3 regions of the Paenibacillus haidiansis genome follow, and region 2 is predicted to be linked to each of the others. Evidence: riboswitches for the same ligand, from Rfam matches in the RefSeq annotation. Region 2 holds a riboswitch; each other region holds the start of a gene.
The links. A riboswitch is a leader RNA that binds a small molecule or an ion and turns the genes downstream of it on or off. The one in region 2 is predicted to bind cyclic di-AMP.
Positions count from the first base shown of each region.

Region 1: linked by a shared signal. The riboswitch ahead of V3851_RS07855 (alpha/beta fold hydrolase) and the one ahead of V3851_RS15390 (3D domain-containing protein) in region 2 are both predicted to bind cyclic di-AMP.
Region 3: linked by a shared signal. The riboswitch ahead of V3851_RS09155 (hypothetical protein) and the one ahead of V3851_RS15390 (3D domain-containing protein) in region 2 are both predicted to bind cyclic di-AMP.

Region 1 covers NZ_JAZHPZ010000003.1:157,229-161,390, reverse strand. The annotation lists gene V3851_RS07865 (glycoside hydrolase family 3 N-terminal domain-containing protein) at 1-965, shown strand, start outside; gene V3851_RS07860 (alpha/beta fold hydrolase) at 1,119-1,964, shown strand; cyclic di-AMP (ydaO/yuaA leader) riboswitch at 2,228-2,394, shown strand; gene V3851_RS07855 (alpha/beta fold hydrolase) at 2,521-3,315, shown strand; gene glsA (glutaminase A) at 3,326-4,162, opposite strand, start outside.
Region 2 covers NZ_JAZHPZ010000007.1:71,844-76,005, reverse strand. The annotation lists gene V3851_RS15405 (transporter substrate-binding domain-containing protein) at 1-714, shown strand, start outside; gene V3851_RS15400 (amino acid ABC transporter permease) at 814-1,476, shown strand; gene V3851_RS15395 (amino acid ABC transporter ATP-binding protein) at 1,463-2,185, shown strand; cyclic di-AMP (ydaO/yuaA leader) riboswitch at 2,345-2,524, shown strand; gene V3851_RS15390 (3D domain-containing protein) at 2,528-3,208, shown strand; gene V3851_RS15385 (polysaccharide deacetylase family protein) at 3,258-4,097, opposite strand.
Region 3 covers NZ_JAZHPZ010000003.1:443,886-448,047, forward strand. The annotation lists gene kdpA (potassium-transporting ATPase subunit KdpA) at 6-1,685, opposite strand; gene kdpF (K(+)-transporting ATPase subunit F) at 1,722-1,799, opposite strand; gene V3851_RS09155 (hypothetical protein) at 1,854-2,270, opposite strand; cyclic di-AMP (ydaO/yuaA leader) riboswitch at 2,387-2,569, opposite strand; cyclic di-AMP (ydaO/yuaA leader) riboswitch at 2,674-2,921, opposite strand; gene V3851_RS09160 (bifunctional 4-hydroxy-2-oxoglutarate aldolase/2-dehydro-3-deoxy-phosphogluconate aldolase) at 3,096-3,746, opposite strand; gene V3851_RS09165 (metal-dependent hydrolase) at 3,869-4,162, shown strand, end outside.

The sequences.
Region 1 (4,162 bases), on a different contig from region 2:
ACGGAGCCGGGATGGTGATGTCCTCGCATATTGCTTTTCCGGCACTGGACGATACGAAGATGAAGTCGAAGAAAGACGGTTCGAGCGTTTTATTGCCCGCTACTTTATCGTCTAAAATCATGACCGGACTCCTTCGGGAGGAGTTAGGGTTTGACGGAGTGATCGTGACCGATGCGTTTACGATGAACGGCATCGCCGAGCATTTCGGCGAGGAAGAAGCGGTACGGCTCGCGGTTAAAGCAGGGGTTGACATCATCCTCATGCCGCAAGACATCCCCGGGGCGCACCAAGCCATCGTCCAGGCGGTGAAGAATGGGGAAATAGACAAGGCGCGGATCGATGCTTCGGTGACGCGAATCCTTGAGTTGAAACAGGAGTACGGTTTGTTCGAGACGCAGGAAGGTTTGCAAGCCAAGCTTCAGCGTGCGGATAAGATTATTGGCTCCAAGGAACACCGTGAAGTAGAACAAGGGATTGCCGAACAAGCGATAACCGAGTTGGTCAACAATAGGGATAGCTTGCCCTTGCGCCTGTCCGACGGAGATACGGTTGCCGTTCTTGCGCCAACCGTCGAACTGTCAAATTCCATCGAAGACAGCCTGTCTTCCGCTAATTTTGGAAAAAGGTTTTCCGTCGAATCGCTAATCATTGGCGATAAGAATGCTTCGGAGACGTATGCCGCCATAAATCGGGCCGATCACGTAATCCTGGTCTCCTATCAATTCCGCAGTTCGATCTCGGACTATGATTGGGCGGCTTATCAAGACCTGATCGACAAGCTGAACACCGGCAATAAATCATATGTACTGCTCTCCGCGGGCAACCCATATGAGATGATGTTCTTGCAAGACGTCAAGTCGGGTATTGCATCTTACGGCGCTGAAGCTCCAAACCTTCAGGCGGCCGTCAAAGTGATTTTTGGGGTCAATAAGGCAAAAGGGAAGCTTCCGGAGGATTGGGGATGAATACATCCCCCAATTCTTTTCTGAATTGACTAAGGAAGAATATTTTGAAAGAGAAATGAATAAATAATATCCCTTTTCTGGCCGACATTTCGGGAAAGGCTCATGATATTATAGATAAGCGCGGAAAGTCGATTACGAAAGGGGATACCAGAAATGATCTATCAAACGAATGCCATTTCGCAGGCCAAACCTCGGCGCTTAAAACGGAGGAAGGTACTGTCGTGGACGCTTGCTGTAGTCGTAGTCCTTGTGCTGGGGCTCGCGGTTCTCTACAAGACCCTTACATACGAACCGCTCGACGCGGCGGTTTCGGCGCTTTCCAGCGACGAGAACGTAACCGTCAACAAGACGGGGGACGGATATGTCTTGGAACCGGCCGGGATGGAGGCATTGCAGCCGAATATTATTTTTTATCCGGGCGGGTTGGTTGAGCCGGAAAGCTATGCTTTGTTCGGCAGAAAGCTCGCCGAAGCGGGACATCGCGTTTATATCGCGGCGATGCCGTTAAATCTGGCCATGCTCGGACAGAACAAGGCCGATTCGTTTATCGCGGAGCATCCGGAAGACAGCTATGTGATCGGCGGACATTCGCTCGGCGGCGTCTTTGCTTCCCGCTACGCGGCCAAGCATCCGGACTCGGTTGCCGGCGTTTACTTCCTGGCCTCATACGCGGATGACGGAGGAAGCTTAAACGGTCTTAATATGTCGGCGCTGCAAATCACCGGTTCGAATGACGGCGTGCTCGACCGCGAGGCGTGGGAGCGGGCGAAGTCCAATTTGCCGGATGCTACGACTTATGTAACGATCGAAGGCGGAAACCACGGCCAATTCGGCGTATACGGCATGCAGAAGGGGGATAATGCGGCCTCCATATCCGCGGAGGAGCAGCTTCTGGCGGTTGCCGGCGCAATGGAGGAATGGATGGGGAGTCTCGGGGACCCGAATGATCCGGGTACGGCGGAGGATGAAGCGAATGCTGAGTCAGCGTCAAATGAATGAATACAAAGTGAGGCAGCAATGATTCCCAAGGGGCTTTTTCCGGAGCTGGCCGGAGAGGTGTTCGGGGAAAAGCTGGGTCATTTTAGATATTTTTAAAAAGGCGAGAAAAAGCGAGGAAGGCTTGAAAAGAATTAGAGCGGATGGCCTGGAAGCGCTTTATCTATACCTTTTTATTTAAAACAATCGAATATTACGGAAGTCATGCCTTTACATATCCGGCTTTCAAGCGTATATTCATTTGCAGAACTTCGGAAATTATATAAGTGTCTTTATCGCTGAGTTTCCGCGGGAACGCGGGAAACGGGGGAACCAACCGTGAGGAGAGCTTCGGATCTCTTCACATGGGGTGAATCTCGAGCGTGATCGAGTAGGGCTACTCTTACAGCCCGAATCCGGCAGCTAACCTCGTAAGCGTAATAAGAGAGGCGACTGCAACCATGCGTATTTAACGAGGTTAATTAATTATAACCTTGACTAGAGAAGCATTGCGAAAAGTTCCTCTTTTCGGATGCTTTTTTTTTGTTGCGAAAAAAAACAAGAGGTGGCTTAAGTTACTATGCCTCAAATTGAACTGAACGGAACGTCATTATACTACGAGGTGCACGGCACCGGCACGCCGATCGTTTTTTTGCATGACTGCCGGTCCTCGCATCATATGTTTGAACCGCAAATCGAATATTTCGGCAAAAGATCGAAGGTTATCGTCCTGGATCTCCGGGGGAACGGGCAATCCGGCAAAATGAATATCGACATCCCCCATATATTGGAGGCGCAGTGCGAGGACTTGCAAAAATTGCTGAATATGCTGCAGGTGCCTCAAGCGGTCCTGGTCGGCTACTCCAGCGGCGGCGTCCTTGCCCAGAAGTTCGCCGCGCTTTATCCGGAACGGGTGAAGGCTCTGGTGCTGGTGGATTGCTTGTTCGAAAGCATTCTGTATGCGAAGGGCAAGTCGCTGTGGGAACTCATAGAACCGCTGGCTTGGGTAACATGGTATTTGCCTGCGGAATTTTTCCTGCGTTCGCTCAGGGTTACTTATAACCGGTGGCTGCCGGCTTATTCGATTTTGAGAAATGAAATTCTGCATAAGCGTCCGACGGAAGCGATCAAGCAGCGGCTGGCGCTGCGGCAGGCCAATATGTTCAAGGACCTGGCAAAGCTGAAGGTTCCCATGCTATGCGTGGCCGGGAGCCAGAACGAATGGGGGCTGAAGCAAATGAACCAGGCTTCGGCCATGCTGCCTTTGGCGCAGTTCGCCATTCTGAAAGACGCCTTCTACCCGAGCCATTTATGCCAGCCGCACAGCTTCAACCGGCTGCTGCTGAATTATTTGATCGATCATCAATTGGTATAACGGGATCGGACTAGAACATACTCCAGTTCAATTCCCGGGACATGATCTCCAGCAAATGAACGCCCGCTTGGCTGTTCCCTTTATTGTTCAGCGCCGGACCGTAGACGCCTATGCCGTAACGCCCCGGAACCAGCGACAGTATGCCGCCGGAGACGCCGCTCTTGGCCGGTAAACCGACCTGAATAGCGAATTCGCCGGAGGCGTTGTACATCCCGCAGGTCGTCATGAAGGTCTTGGCGATTTGGACGTATCTGCGGGGAATCAGGCTCTTCCCCGTCAACGGGTCCGTTCCGTTGCAAGCCAAAACCAGACCCATGCGCGCCAAATCCGCGCAATCGACGGCGATGGAGCAATGCCGGAAATAGACATCCAGTACTTCCTCGACGTCCCCGTCGAGCACTTTGTTTTGCTTTAGTAAATAAGCGATCGACCGGTTCAGGTTGCCGGTGTCGGCCTCCGAACGGTAAACGTCGAGGTCGACCCGCAAGTGATCATTATTGGCCAACGCCCTCATAAATTGCAGAATCCGCTCCGTTTTTTCCTCCGGATCGCTGCCGCGAATTAATGCCGACACCGTAATCGCCCCCGCGTTAATGAGCGGGTTAAACGGAATGCCGGGCCGCACGAGCTCAAGCTTCAACACGGAATTGAAATTGTCTCCCGTCGGCTCCATGCCGACCTTCTCGAACACCCGATCCTCTCCGATATCCATCAGCGCCAAGATCAGTGTGAACAACTTGGAAATACTCTGCACCGTAAAGCGCCGGCCGCAACTGCCTTCGGTTATAAGATCCCCGTCTGCATTGATGAGTGTAATGCCCAAGGCATCATGCGGCGCCCCCGCCAG
Region 2 (4,162 bases):
GCGGCCGATAACGGGGGCTCGAACGGCGGCGCCGGCAAAAAGCTGATTCTCGGCCTGAGCGCGGACTTCCCGCCTTATGAGTTCCGGGACAGCAAAGGCGAAATCGTCGGCTTCGACGTCGAAATCGCCAAAGAAATCGCCAAGGATTTGGGCGCGGAGCTGGAAATCAAGGATATGTTGTTCGACTCCTTGTTGAATGAACTGGAAAGCGGCCGCATCGATCTGGTCATTTCCGGACTGAGTCCGACTCCGGAACGGGCCGAGCAAGTGGACTTGTCCAAAATTTATTATAAAGCGGAGCAGGCGGTCGTAACCGTCACCGAGAATAAAGATAAGTATGCCACGATGGAATCGCTCGAAGGGGTGAAGATCGGCGTACAGAAGAGCTCGATTCAAGAGGATATCGCCAAAGAGATCGCCGGTGCCAAATTGACGTCGCTCGGCAAGATCTCCGATATTATCATGCAACTGCAGACGGGGCGCGTGGACGCGGCGATTATTGAAGGTCCCGTCGCCGAGTCGTTCGTCAAGAACGTGGACGGCATTACGATCACCGACGCCAAACCGGTAACGGAGGACGAAGGTTATGTCGTCGGCGTGAAGAAAGGCAACACGGAGTTGCTCGATCAGGTAAATACGACGCTTGACCGTCTGATTGAAGACGGGTCGATCGACAAGTTCGTCACCGAAGCAAGCGAACTCGCCGAGCAATAAGCAAGGAACCTGATTTAAGCGGAAAATAGCGAAGCCGATTCGCTATTTTCTGTTTTTTTGTCAAAGGTTTTGAGGTAAAATAGGAGGAATGATTGGTACATGGAGCTTTTTTCGATGTTTTGGGAGTACCGCGGCTACTTTTTGACTGGCGTGCAGTACACGCTGCTGCTGGCGGCGATCGGCGTGCTGTGCGGGTTTGTGCTCGGTCTTATCGTCGCGCTGCTGCGCATGACCCCATGGGCGATCGTGCGTTTTATCGGCCACGCCTGGGTGGAATTTTTGCGCGGAACGCCGATGCTGGTTCAGCTCTTAATTATTCACTACGGGTTTTCCACAGCGTTCGACATTAATTTTTCCGCTATCCAGTCCGGGGCGATTACGCTCTCGATCAACAGCTCGGCGTATCTGGCGGAAATTTTCCGCGCCGGCATTCAGGGCGTGGACCGGGGTCAAGGCGAAGCGGCACGTTCGTTGGGCATGACCCGCGGAATGTCCCTGCGGTTCATCATTATCCCGCAGGCGATCAAATCGGTGCTCCCGGCGATCGGGAACGAGTTCGTCACGATTATCAAAGAATCGTCGATCGTGTCCTTTATCGGCATCACGGAGCTGATGTTCCAATCCGGGGCCGTCGTCGGCATTACGTATGACGGAATGACGCCATACTTGATCGTTGCGGTAATCTACTTTATTTTGACATTTACATTGTCCCGTATTCTGGGTCTGTTCGAAAGGAAGTTGAAGGCCAGTGATCACCGTTAAAAATTTGCACAAAAAATTCGGACAATTGCATATTTTGAAAGGCATCGATCTGGAGATTTCCAAGGGTGAGGTCGTCGTAATCATCGGCCCGAGCGGCTCGGGGAAGAGTACGTTTCTGCGCTGCCTGAACTTGCTGGAGGAGCCGACGGAAGGGGAAGTTACCTTTGAAGGCGAATCCATCACCGACAAGCGCCACAATATCAATAAGACGCGCGAGAAGATGGGCATGGTGTTCCAGCAGTTCAACCTGTTTCCGCACAAATCCGTGATCGACAATATTACGATGGCTCCGATCCGCGTCAAAAAAATGGATAAGGCCAAAGCCGAAGCGATCGCAATGGATCTTTTGCAAACGGTGGGCCTGGCGGACAAGCGCGACGCCTACCCTTCGCAATTGTCCGGCGGACAGAAGCAGCGGATCGCCATTGCCCGTGCGCTCGCGATGGAGCCGCATGTCATGCTGTTTGACGAACCGACCTCGGCGCTTGACCCGGAAATGGTCGGCGAGGTGCTGGAGGTCATGAAGAGCCTGGCCGATAAAGGAATGACGATGGTGATCGTCACCCATGAAATGGGCTTCGCCCGCGAGGTGGGGGACCGGATTCTGTTCATGGACCAAGGCGTGATTATGGAGCAGGGCACCCCGCAGCAGGTGTTTAATTCTCCACAAAATCAACGCACTCAGGACTTCCTCAGCAAGGTGCTGTAACCACATCTTTATAAAGCCTGTAACCGCTCGGCGAATACGCCGGCGGTTTTTTTATTTTTACGAATTTGTAATCAATATCATAACCAAAAAATGCTGATATACCGCTGTTTTATAGATTTTGGCAACATTTGCATCATCTACTGGTTACAAAATTGTGATATATTGAATGAGCCAAAACCTGTCATAACAGGTGCGGGGGACGATTCTTTGAAACAGCCGCTTAACGGCCGGTTCGCCAAAGCGCTGCTTTCTTGGGGTGAAGCGCAGAATAAGAGCGCCGGGACTATTCCTTTGTTCCGAATCCGACAACTAACTCCGCAGGCGATATTAAAGGAGGAACTTATGAATAAGCATTTGAAATGGGCACGCGCCGTAAAGGCGGCAATCATCGCGATTGGTTTGGCAGGAGCGCTGCAGGCGGTTCCGGCGCATGCGGACTCGGTACATAAAGCGAAGGAGGGCGACACGTTTTACCTGCTCGCGAAGGAATACGGCGTGAATTTGGACAAGTTGATGAGCGCCAATCCGAGTATTAAGGCCAACAATATTTATGCCGGTTTGGATATCGTAATTCCGGGCGCCCAGTCGAACGCAATGGTAATGAAGGCTTCGGCAAGCCCGAGCAAAGCGGCGGAGATTTTGCCGACCTTTAAAGTGTCCTCGGTCGATAAAGTTGTGGAAGCCTGGGGCAAAACTTTTAATTATTCGAAAACGATCAATGTCAAAGCCACGGCTTATTCGTCCGCGGCCAGCGAAAACGGCGGATGGGGCCCGGTGGATTATTTCGGCAACCCGCTCAAGCTCGGTACGATTGCCGTAGACCCGAGCGTCATTCCGATGGGCACGAAGGTGCTGGTGACCGGTCATAGCCACGCCAATCTGCCGAAAAATGCGTTTGTCGCTACGGCAACCGACCAGGGCGGGGCGATTAAAGGCAACCGCATCGATATCTTCATTCCCGGAAGCCAGGCGACGGTTAATCAGTTCGGTTTCCAGGACGTTACTCTATACGTCATCAAATAAGGCATGTATAAGTCAAAAGCAGCTCCTCTTGAAGGAGCCGCTTTTTTGTTTACCTATATTTCGGGATGTTCAGCAGCTCCGGCACGGTTACGAAATGGTAGCCCTTGGCCCGCAGCGTATGAATGATTTCCGGCAGCGCCTCAATCGTTCCGGTGAGGTTGGAGCCTGTCCCGCCGCCCGCATGCTGCAAGACGATAGAACCGGGGCCGACCGTGCCTAGCACGTTCTGTACGACTTTTTCCTGGTCGAGTCCTTTCCAATCGAGGGAGTCGACGTTCCAATTGACGATCGTGTACCCATGTTGTTTGGCCCATCTCACCTGTTCTTCATTGATCTCGCCGTAGGGCGGGCGAATGAGCTTGGGCCGGTAGCCGGTAATACCTAAGATAATTTTCTCGGTTCGCAATATTTCGCTTTGAAACTGCTTCAAGGAGCGTTTTTTGAACACCGGGTGGCTGAAGGAATGATTGCCGATGATATGTCCCTCTGCATGGATTTTCCGGAGCAATTCCGGGTATTTCTTGGCCCTGTGGCCGACGACGAAGAAGGTCGCTTTTACTCCTTCTTTGCGCAGTACCTGCAAAACTTGCGGCGTAAAGCGAGGATCCGGAACGTCGTCAAATGTCAGGGCAACCTGCTTCACCCTTGGCCCCTGGAATTTGAAAGTCTCCGAATACTTCCGGCGCAGCTCTCCGAGGCCTAACGGTTTAGTCCCCGTTTCGACCGCGTCGGGGGAGCCTGGGTGTCCGGTCTTTTCGGGTAAGGGCGCGATGATGAGCCCGCTGCCAGCGGCTTGGGCGGTGTCTACACCAAATGCGCAAAAAAACAAAGCCGTGATCAGGCAAACGGCTCCGGCAATTCGGATCGTTTTTTTTCTTTGTCGGAACATGCGATTCTCTCCCTTCAGCCAAAACAATCTTATCTACTGGTATGTCCAAATAACAGCAAAACTAT
Region 3 (4,162 bases), on a different contig from region 2:
TTTCGCTATCCTAATGTCAAGAATTCAGCTACAGGCCCCATCGCGATCGCCGGCAGAAATGTCAGCGCGCCGATCAGCAGCACGGTTCCGATCAATATGCCGGCGAACAGCTTATTGTCGGTTTTCAGCGTCCCGATCGTTTCCGGCACCGGTTCCTTGCTCATCAAAGACCCCGCCACTCCCAACAGGGCGATGATCGATACGTATCGGCCGAAGAGCATGACCAGTCCGGTAGTTATATTCCAGAATGGCGTATTGTCGGCTAATCCTTCAAAGCCGGACCCGTTGTTCGCGGCCGATGAAGTATATTCGTACAGCACCTGGGTTAATCCGTGGAATCCCGGGTTTGTAACCGCGCTGTACCCCAAATCGGTGATCAGACTGACCGCGGTCGGCACCAGAATGATAAACGGGTGGACCAAAATCGCGATCGCAATCAGCTTCATTTCCTTCGCTTCGATCTTGCGCCCCATAAATTCCGGAGTGCGCCCGACCATCAGACCGCAGATAAATACGCCAAGGATGGCATACATGATCATGTTCATTAACCCGACGCCTTTGCCGCCGAAAACGACGTTCAGCATCATTTGCGCCAGCGCGGCGAGCCCGCCGAGCGGCGTCAGCGTATCGTGCATATTGTTGACCGACCCTGTCGTGGCCGCCGTCGTGACCGTTGTAAACAATGAAGAGCCGGCGATGCCGAAACGGACTTCCTTCCCTTCCATGCTTCCCTGCGAGGCGTCGATATCGAGCACTTCCAGCGCCGGGTTCCCCGCTTTTTCGGAGAAGTAAACCGTGGATAGGAAGACCAGGAACAGAATCATCATCGCCGAGAAAATGACCCAGCCTTGTTTTTTGTTCTTGGCGAACAGCCCGAACGTATACGGCAGGGCGGCGCCAAAAACCCACATCGACCATATTTCGACGGCGTTGGTCAGCCCGTTCGGATTCTCAAACGGATGGGCCGAGTTGACGCCGAAAAATCCGCCGCCGTTCGTGCCGAGATGCTTGATCGATTCCAATGAAGCGACCGGCCCCACCGCAATCTTCTGCACAGCGCCTTCCAGCGTTTGCACCGTCAGCGTCGGGTCCAGCGTCTGCGGGACCTGCAGCGCCACGAGTACTAAAGTGACGAGTAAAGCGGCGGGCAGAAAGACGCGAACATGCGCTTTAACCAAATCCTCAAAAAAATTGCCGACCGTGCTCCCCCGCCGGGTCAACCCGCGGATGAAAGCCATCGCCGCGGACAAGCCGGTCGCGGCCGAGGTAAACATCATCATCGTGATGACCGCCATTTGCGAGAAATAGGACAGCGCCGATTCCCCGCTGTAATGCTGCAGGTTCGTATTCGTCATAAAGCTGATGACCGTATTGAACGCCAGCGTCGGCTCCATCGCTTCCATCTTGTTCGAATTCAGCGGCAGAACCTGCTGTATCCGCAAAATCAAATAACTGACCGCGATCAGCGCGAGGTTGGTCGCTATCAGACTGAATCCGTATTTTTTCCAGCTCATTCCTTCGAGGCGTTTGTATCCCGCCACTTTATAAATAAATCGTTCAATTCCGCCGAATATTTTGTCGGTCCGATTCGGTTCTCCTGAAAAAACATAATATAAATAAGTGCCTACCGGCTTCACCAGTAGGACGATCACTCCGATTACTATGAGCATTTGCAAAAAATCCATCGGGATCCCCCTCAAGTATTGGACTAAAAGGTTAAGTCAAAATTTCTCCGGATGAAGCAAGGCATAGACGAGATACAGAAACAAAAACAGTATAACGATGCCGACCACCATCATGGCGTGTTCCCTCTCTTTCCGAAATCATATAGATTTTCAGCATGACAGTTCTCCCTACTCCTCTTCGTTATCCGGAAGGCCGTTCGCCAGAAATCCCACCTCGCCTGTGGCGGAGTGGATGATATAGGTGGCTCCCAGCCCCTTGTATATCATCCGCGGATGGCGGTGCGGCGAAATGACGATTACCGGCCCGGTCGTCCACCGGCGGCATAATTGCAAATACCTGCAGGTCAAAGTCAAGCTCGTTTCAAAAATAAAGGCGCATTTAAACGCATATTCAGGGATCACCCAAGTTTTTTCCTCATCCGTTTTTACCCGGATGATTCCGGTTGCGCCAAGCTTCCCGGCCTGCTGTTCGTCGGCTTTGTTGTTGACCAGAACGACAACCTTCCGCCCACGGGAAACAAGCAGCAGTGCAAAATTCCGGCCGGCCCTGTTCGGAGCGGCCACGAGTATACAATCATCCTCCACGATTCTTCCTCCTTCAATGTGGAGAGCAAGGCGCAAAAAAAGCCGCAGGAAAGGAAGAACCCTTCCAAGCGGCTTCGACGCACGGCAAAATAAGCCGTGGTCAGCTTTATGGCGGTTGCTTCTCTCCTTACGCTTGCGAGGTTAGCTGCCGGATTCGGGCGTGAGAGTCGCCCTACGCCGGAAGACGATAGCCTTCCCGGCGATTCACCCCAATGAAACATCTTGGCCCATATGTTCGGGCCCCTGGTTTCGGTGGTTCCCCCGTTTCCGAAAAACTCGGAATTCAGCGAAAAAATGCTTGTTATTGCAAAAATGTTTCATTTTATTTTCATTTTAGGCAATAAGAAACCACAGAGGCATAGAAGCGCTCTGTGGCCGGTAATGGTTGCGGTCGCAGTCACTCATCCTCTCTCCATCCACGCTTACGAAGTTAGCTGTCGGATTCGGGCGGTGAGAGTCGCCCTACCCGGACGAAAGATCCATGGCTTTCCGTCCGGGATTCACCCCAATTTCGTCCCCGCTTCAACTCTCACATTGAAGAAGTGAACGAAATACACGGCCGCTTATGGTGAAAATGTTCATCCAACCGCAGGCATCGTGTTTGGTGGTTCCCCCGTTTTCCCTTACCGGGAAATTCAGCGATCCAGATGGTGTTTATTTGTTATCATGGATTGAATCATAACTCCGGCCGGAGTTACTGTAAAGTCATACCACCGTCAAAAAGCCGCACCCGATGGCCGATAAATCGAATTCATTGCGCTTTCATGGAATTCGATCTCTTTAAATCGCGATATAGCTCGTTGATACTTTGAATTTCATTTCGCTTTAGGCTGTCACTTCATTATACGATTTTACGGCCCGAACCAAATCCGCCGCATTCTGCACGATCGTCTCGTACCGCCCTTCTCTAACCAGGGCCGGGTTCACCAAGTACCCGCCGAGTCCTACGGCCGTCGCTCCGGCGGACAGAAACTCGCGGATGTTATCCAGACGTACGCCGCCTGTTGCGAGCATAGGGATATGGCTCAGAGAGGCGCGGACCTCCCGCAAATATCCAACCCCCAGCGTCGCCATCGGGAACAGCTTGACGGCCGTCGCTCCCGCCTTCCAGGCCGCGATGATTTCCGTGGGCGTCATCGCCCCGGGAAACACGCCGATGCCCTGCGCAAGCGCGTAATCCACGACTTTCTCGTCGAGGTGAGGAGAAATCAGATACTCTGCCCCCGCTCTGACCGCCTCTTTCGCCGCCCCGAGGTCGAGAACCGTTCCAGCTCCGATCCGCATCCGCTCGCCGAATTTCTCGCGCCAGCTGTAGATCATGTCCAGAGCGCCTTCCGTATTCATTGTAACTTCCGTGAAAACGATACCGCCTCTCGACAGCGCCCCGGCGACGGCATCCCCCCGTTCCTTCGGTACGCCGCGCAAAATGGCGACGATCTTCTCTTCTTTAAGTCGGTCCAATAATGCAGATGTCATACCTTTCCTCCTTGGTACGTGATTATTTTCACTTTCTTTTCAACCCATCAACATATGACTTAAGGAGTCTATACCGATATAATAGAATGGAAACGCATAAATTGCCATAGGAGTGATCATTAATGAAGCTTACTTTTTTGGGACATGCTTCCGTGCACATCGATACCGGCGATGTCAGGCTGATCATCGACCCGTTTCTGACGGGAAATCCGGCGGCCGCGGTTCAAGCCGAAGACATCCGGGCGGATTACATTTTGCTCACCCATGGACATTCCGATCATATCGGCGATGCCGAAGCGATCGCCCGGCGGACCGGGGCTACGATCGTCGCGATCGTGGAGCTGGCCGACTTTTTCGCCGCCAAGGGCCTGAAGACCGTCGGCATGAATTTGGGCGGATCGTTCAATTTCCCGTTC